3 regions of the Paenibacillus glycanilyticus genome follow, and region 1 is predicted to be linked to each of the others. Evidence: predicted binding sites of a transcription regulator. Region 1 holds the regulator's gene; each other region holds the start of a gene.

Evidence for each region. The regulator Rex, encoded in region 1, represses fermentation and respiration genes when NADH is low (regulators of the CRP and FNR family bind a similar motif). The targets are predictions, from matches to a motif close to TTGTGAAATATTTCACAA.
Region 2: the regulator Rex is predicted to act here: its motif matches at 1,150-1,167, upstream of ACR9FF_RS30455 (DUF1641 domain-containing protein).
Region 3: the regulator Rex is predicted to act here: its motif matches at 978-995, upstream of nadA (quinolinate synthase NadA).

What each region holds. Positions count from the first base shown of each region.
Region 1 is NZ_CP195155.1:2,614,574-2,616,842, forward strand. It holds gene dinG (ATP-dependent DNA helicase DinG) at 1-835, shown strand, start outside; gene ACR9FF_RS12050 (redox-sensing transcriptional repressor Rex) at 832-1,491, shown strand; gene ACR9FF_RS12055 (amidohydrolase) at 1,460-2,269, shown strand, end outside.
Region 2 is NZ_CP195155.1:6,735,644-6,737,912, forward strand. It holds gene ACR9FF_RS30450 (NAD(P)/FAD-dependent oxidoreductase) at 1-625, opposite strand, end outside; gene ACR9FF_RS30455 (DUF1641 domain-containing protein) at 649-1,071, opposite strand; gene rpsR (30S ribosomal protein S18) at 1,309-1,593, opposite strand; gene ssb (single-stranded DNA-binding protein) at 1,612-2,142, opposite strand; gene rpsF (30S ribosomal protein S6) at 2,179-2,269, opposite strand, start outside.
Region 3 is NZ_CP195155.1:71,179-73,447, reverse strand. It holds gene nadA (quinolinate synthase NadA) at 1-912, opposite strand, end outside; gene ACR9FF_RS00350 (ABC transporter permease) at 1,163-2,125, opposite strand; gene ACR9FF_RS00345 (ABC transporter permease) at 2,122-2,269, opposite strand, start outside.

The sequences.
Region 1 (2,269 bases):
TCAACAATATTTCTTTGACGTGAAGGACAGCATTATTCTTACATCCGCAACCTTGTCCGTTCATAAATCGTTCCAATATGCGGAAGAGCAGCTTGGGCTGGAAGGCTTTGAAGAAAATAACCGGCTGAAAACCGTGCAGCTTCCGTCTCCCTTTAATTACCGGGAGCAAGCATTGGTTATTATCCCGCGTAATTTCCCGACCCTGAAGGGTTCGGCGGGCGACCCTCAATTCATCTCGATGCTGGTAAGCTCGCTTGCCGACTCTGCGGTTGAGACAAAAGGCCGCATGCTTGTGCTGTTCACTTCTTACCGGATGCTGAAGCAGGTCTACGAGCCGCTTAAGGAAGCTTTGGCTGGCTCCGGCATTCAAGTGCTCGGCCAAGGCATTGACAGCGGCAACCGGACGAAGCTGACGAGACGGTTCACCCAGCAGCCGGAGACGGTTCTGCTTGGCACAAGCAGCTTCTGGGAAGGGGTGGACATCCCGGGCGAAGCACTGACTTGCCTGGCTATCGTCCGCCTGCCGTTTCAGCCGCCTAATCATCCGCTTGTTGAAGCGAAGTCGGAGCTCTTGCAGAAGCAGAAGCAGAATCCTTTCATGAAGCTGTCCATTCCGCAAGCGGTTATCCGTTTTAAGCAAGGCTTCGGCAGACTTGTACGGACGGCCAAGGACAAAGGAATTGTTATTATCTACGACACGCGCGTCATTGATACGTATTACGGCAAGCACTTCCTCTATTCGCTGCCCGGTCCGAAGATCGAAACGATGCATATCGACCAGATGGTACCGCGGATGCGGGAATGGCTGCAAACGGAAGAGGAGGAAATCGGGTGAAGCAGGCGAAAATATCGGAGGCCGTTGTGAGACGGCTTCCCATCTACCTGCAGGTGCTGAACGAATTGTATAACCGTGAAGTGCAGACGGTTTCGTCGCAGGAGCTAGGGCTTAAGCTGGACCTTAATCCAGCTCAAATCCGAAAGGATCTTGCCTATTTCGGGGACTTCGGCCGTAAAGGCATCGGTTACGACGTCTCTTACCTGATCGAGAAAATTCAGCAGATTCTGAAGCTCGACCAGCGGATTAACGTTGCGCTTGTTGGCGCCGGCAATCTCGGACATGCCTTGTGCAACTACAATAAGTACTCCAAGGACAACATGAAAATTGTCGCGGTCTTCGATGACCATCAGAACAAGATAGGCACGATGATCAACAATTTGACCATTCTGCCAATGGATAAGCTGAAGGAGACCGTTCAGGAGAACAATATCCGGATTGGCATTATTACGGTCCCGGGTCCGGAAGCGCAAAACGTGGCCAATCAATTCGTGGAGGCAGGAATCGAGGGCATCCTGAATTTCGCTCCGGCGATTTTGCGTTTGCCCGAGCATATCCGCATTCACCATGCGGACTTTACGAGAGAGTTGCTCAGCTTGGCTTATTATTTGGAGAAGGAAAGGAATGAGCAGGAAAATGGCGCAGTTGTGGATTGAGAACGGCCTGTTTGTAACAATGAACGATGCCAATGAGGTTTTCCGTGGCCATATGGTCGTTACGGACAACCGAATTACATATATCGGAGCGAAGGCTCCAACTGGCCTGGATGAGCAGGTTGAGCGAATCGACGGCAGCAAGCTGGCATTTATGCCTGGACTTATTAATACGCATGGCCATGCCGCCATGTCGCTGCTTCGCGGTTATTCGGACGACCAGAATCTGCAGGTATGGCTGGAGCAGAAGATGTGGCCGATGGAAGCCAAATACGTCGACCAAGATACGCGTGCGGGCAGCGCGCTTGCGATCGTGGAGATGCTGAAGACGGGAACGACCGCTTTCGTCGATATGTACGATCGCATGGATCAGGTTGCGCAAATGGTGGAGCAATCGGGAATCCGGGGTGCTTTGACCCGCGGCGTAATCGGATTGTGCCCGGAGGAGATTCAACAGGCGAAGCTGAAGGAAGCGATTGCTTTTGCCCGTGACTGGAACGGTAAGGCGGACGGCCGAATCACAACGATGATCTCTCCGCATGCTCCTTACACTTGCCCTCCTGATTATATTGAGAAGTTTGTGCAGGCAGCCCATGATTACGATCTGCCGGTTCATACCCATATGTCAGAGACGCTTGCCGAAGTGGAGCAAAATGTACGCGATTACGGCTCCCGTCCGGTTGAACATCTGGACAAGCTTGGTTTCTTCTCGCGGCCGGCGCTTGTTGCGCATGCCGTGCATCTGAACGATGAAGAGATTGCCCTGCTGGCCGAGCGCAAC
Region 2 (2,269 bases), 2.6 Mb from region 1:
CAGCCGGGAAGCCCATCAGAATAGTTGGACCAGCTTCGATGTTGTACAGGGAGATTTCGCTCTTGTCAACGCCGTACTGTTCACACCATTTTGGAAGCATATCAACGATCTCGCCGATCAGCTCGATGCCTGTCAGGCCGCCGCCGCCAACAACGATTGTTGCGTCTGCTTTGTTTTTCGATTGCGCGTAAGCTGCAATGCGGTTTTGGATATGCGCGCTAACCGCTTTCGCTTCTTCAACCGATTTCAGCGTCAGGCTGTTTTCTTCCAGACCAGGAATGCCGAAGAATGCTGTTTCGCCGCCGAGAGCGACAACCAGCTGGTCGTATCTAACTGTGCCGTTGCCAGCCAGCTTCACTTGTTTTTTCTCCGGATCAATGTTATCTACAGTGTCGATAACCAGTTTGATCGATTTGCCTTTCAGCAGTTTATCCAAAGGAAGAGCTACGTTTCCTTCGTTTACGCCGCTAACAGCCAGACGGTGAAGCTCGGTAATGATTTGGTGGTAAGGAGTTTTGTTGATCAGTGTAATTTCAGCTTCTTCAGCCGAAATATATTTGCGAGCTGTCAGTGCGCTAAGAAGACCGCCGTAACCGCCGCCAAGAATTAAAATTTGCTTAGCCATGTTTACCCTCCGCTCTTGTATGATTAACCGTTTTTACGCTCAGCCAATACGTTCAGGAACGATTGGGCGAAACGAAGCGTTGCTTGTACTTGCGGATCCTTCAGCATTTTCAGAATGCCAAAGAGACCAATTGTAGAGTTGTCGGCTTGCGCGCGGTCGCCAGCTTCAACAGCTGCGTTAGCGATGCCTTTAGTCGTGTCTACGATTGGTTTAACGAATTCGCCAAAGCCATGAACCATATCGTTCACAAGAACTTTGTCGTTAGCTACGGTAGTAGCCACATCATAAGCTTTAGTAAGCAGGGTCACCAGTTCTGCCAGTTTAGGCAGGTTTTCCACCAATTGAGTCAGCGATTGCTGAATTTCTGGCTTCAACAGTTGCTCAAGCACGTCCAGTTCACGTACGGAACCGGATTCTTCAGGTAATTTCGTTACGGTTTCAGACATACGAATGCATCCCTCTTTCCATCTGTAATCGATCAATTGATTTACTTGCATAAGCCGTTATTCCACATCTGTCATTTAAAGTGAAATTATTCACAATGAAGACCCAACATCATCGCCGACTTGTATGCACGAACTATATCTTATTGTATTCCTCTTCCGCCAAATGATCAATTCCTATTTTATAAAATAAAAGAAAAAAAGCCCATTGGTTTCCCAATGGGCTTTCTTCCAAAAGAACTACTCAGTTGTGTACGGCAGCAAAGCCACAGTACGAGCACGCTTGATAGCAACCGTCAGCAGACGTTGGTATTTCGCGCTAGTTCCAGTTACACGACGTGGCAAGATTTTGCCGCGCTCGCTGATGAACTTTTTGAGCAGATCAGTATCTTTATAGTCAATGTGAGTGATTTTGTTCACAGTGAAGAAACATACTTTACGGCGTTTGTTGCGTCCGCCTTTGCGGCCGCCGAATTTGCGTTCTGGACGCTCTCCGTCTCCGCCTTCTCTTTGCTTGAAGCTCATTCGAACCCATCCTTTCGATTAAAATGGCAAGTCATCTTCTGATATATCGATCGGTCGACCGTCATCCGAGAACGGATCACGGCTGTTGTTGTTGCGTGGAGTACTAGGCTTTCCGCCGCCGCCGTTACCGCCACCATAAGGAGCGTTACCGCCGCCGCCAAAAGATCCTCCGCCGCTGTTGTTATTGCCTCCGGCATAACCGCCACTCTCTTGCGGAGCTCCGCCTTCACGGTTAGATTCCAAGAAGCGAACGTTATCGGCAATAACTTCCGTCACATAGACGCGTTTACCTTCGTTGTTCTCGTAGTTACGCACCTGAATGCGTCCTTCTACCGCGGTTAAGCGACCTTTACGCAAGTAATTAGCGCATGTCTCAGCCAACTGCCGCCAAGTTACGACCGGAATGAAATCCGCTTCGCGCTCGCCCTGACCGCTCGTAAACGGCCGGTCTACTGCTATCGTAAATTGCGTAACTGCTACACCCGCAGGCGTATAACGCAATTCGGGGTCTCTTGTTAATCTGCCAATTAGTATTACACGATTCAACATCGCCTCTGGACCTCCCAATCGAACATCTAGCGTGGATTAAGCAACGTCTCTGACGATCAAGAAACGGATAACTTCATCCGTAATTTTCATGATGCGGTCAAGCTCATTAACAACTTCGTTGTTCGCG
Region 3 (2,269 bases), 2.5 Mb from region 1:
GGACTTACGGGCCTCGTCCGCAACATGATCAGGAACGTAAATTTGAGGCTGCATGGTTTCCAGGCATTTCACCAGCTTCTTCAAGTTGTTCACTTTCATGTTCGGGCAAACCAAATATTTGGATGCAAAATGGAAAGTCTTGTTCGGGCTGTCCAGACGCAATTGGTAGCCGGTACCGTCCTCCGTACCAACGATAAACTCCTGACAATCCGATTCTTTGCAATATTTAATAATAGCCGTTGTACTGCCGACGAAATCGCCAAGCTCCACAACCTCCGGACGGCATTCCGGATGCACGACAAATTGAGCGTTCGGATATTTCGCCTTCATCTCTTCAACGTCTTTCACCGTCAGCATATCATGGGTGTTGCAATAACCTTCCCAGATAATCATTTTCTTGTCGGTGTTCTGCTGCACGTAGTGGCCAAGGTTTTTGTCCGGTACCCAGATGACTTCATCGCCTTCAACCGAATTTACCACTTTAACGGCGTTGGCCGAGGTACAGCAAATATCCGTCTCTGCTTTGATTTCCGCAGAAGAGTTAATATACGTAACAACAGTCGCGTTCGGATGCTGTGCCTTCAGCTTGCGCAAGCCGTCCACGTTAACCATGTCGGCCATTGGACAGCCGGCCCGTTCGTCGGGGATAATGACGGTTTTGTTAGGAGCCAGAATTTTCGCGCTTTCTCCCATAAAATGAACGCCGCAAAAAACAATAACGTCCGCATCGGTTTGTGCAGCCTTTTGCGCGAGCAGGAACGAGTCCCCGCGGAAATCGGCCACCTCTTGAATTTCGTCTCGTTGATAATAATGGGCAAGAATGATGGCATTGCGTTCCTTCTTCAATTGCATGAGCCTTTCACGCAGTTCACGATTCTGTTCCGCCTTGCGTTCCAGCGCCAGTGCTTCCACAGTTGATCCTCTCCTCTTATGAGGGATGGGCGATGAGTCCCATTCCGATTATGGCTATCCAGACTTTGTGAATTGATGCACAAACTATTTCAAAGTCAATGGCCTATTTATGATTCTTTTGTTAAGGTTTAATTTACTCCAGGTGCAGGATGCTGTCAATGTATTTAGACAATAAAAAACCTCTTCTCCACAGCAAATTTTGCATGAAGTGGAGAAGAGGGCATAAACGGCTGCCTCAAAGGGATTCCGGCTACCTTTTCGCCGGATCATACGGCTCGCCCAGCGCACCTGGCGCCGCCGAGCGTCCAACTGCGCCGGCAAGCACAAGAAGCGTCAGCAAATACGGAAGCATATAGAAAAATTCGTTCGGAATATGATGCGACCATTCGAACAGCTGCGCCCAGTTCCGAAGCGCCTGCGCCATCCCGAAGAAGATCGCCGCTCCGGCTACGCCAAGCGGATTCCATTTACCGAAAATAACGGCCGCAATCGCGATAAAGCCTTGACCGGAAATCGTATTATGGGCAAAGTTGCTTGTTGTTGTCAGCGCAATCGTTGCACCGCCAAGTCCGGCCAATGCACCGCTCAGCATAACGCCGATGTAACGGTACTTCGTTACGCTGATGCCAACCGTATCAGCCGAGCTTGGATGCTCGCCCACCGCACGGAGGCGGAGGCCAAAGGTTGTACGGTACAGAACGATATAGCTGAGAATAACAACACCGATCACAATATAGGTGGTTGGGTAGGCCGTGAAAATACCTTTGCCGAGCAAAGGAATATCCGATAGTCCCGGAATAGCGACCGGATTAAACACATATTCCAGCGTTGGTGTTTGTCCGGAGCCTTCATAAAGGCTTTTCGTCAGATAGATGGCAAGGCCCGCCGCCAAAATATTAATAACGACGCCTACAATGGTCTGGTCGGCTTTAAACGTGATCGTGGCAACCGCATGCAGCAGAGACACCACAAGTCCCAAAACCAGACCGGCAAGAAGTCCGATCCACGGAGCGCCATGCTTCATCCCGCCCTGAATGGCTTGATCGGCGAATACGGCAGCCCCAAAAGCGCCTGCGATCATAAGTCCCTCAAGGCCGATGTTCACGACGCCGGACCGCTCCGAGAACACGCCGCCAAGTCCGGTAAAGATCAGAGCGGTTGAGAAAACAAGCGTAATGCTAATTAATTGTCCGATTGTATCTAGTGCGTTCACAGGGCACTGCCTCCTTCCGACTTGCCTTTATTCGAGCGGCGAGCCATAAACGGCTTCAGGAAGAACTTCACGAGTCCATGCGAAGCGACAAAGAAGATAATGGATCCGATAACGATCCGTACAATCTCCGGCGGTACATTCGCT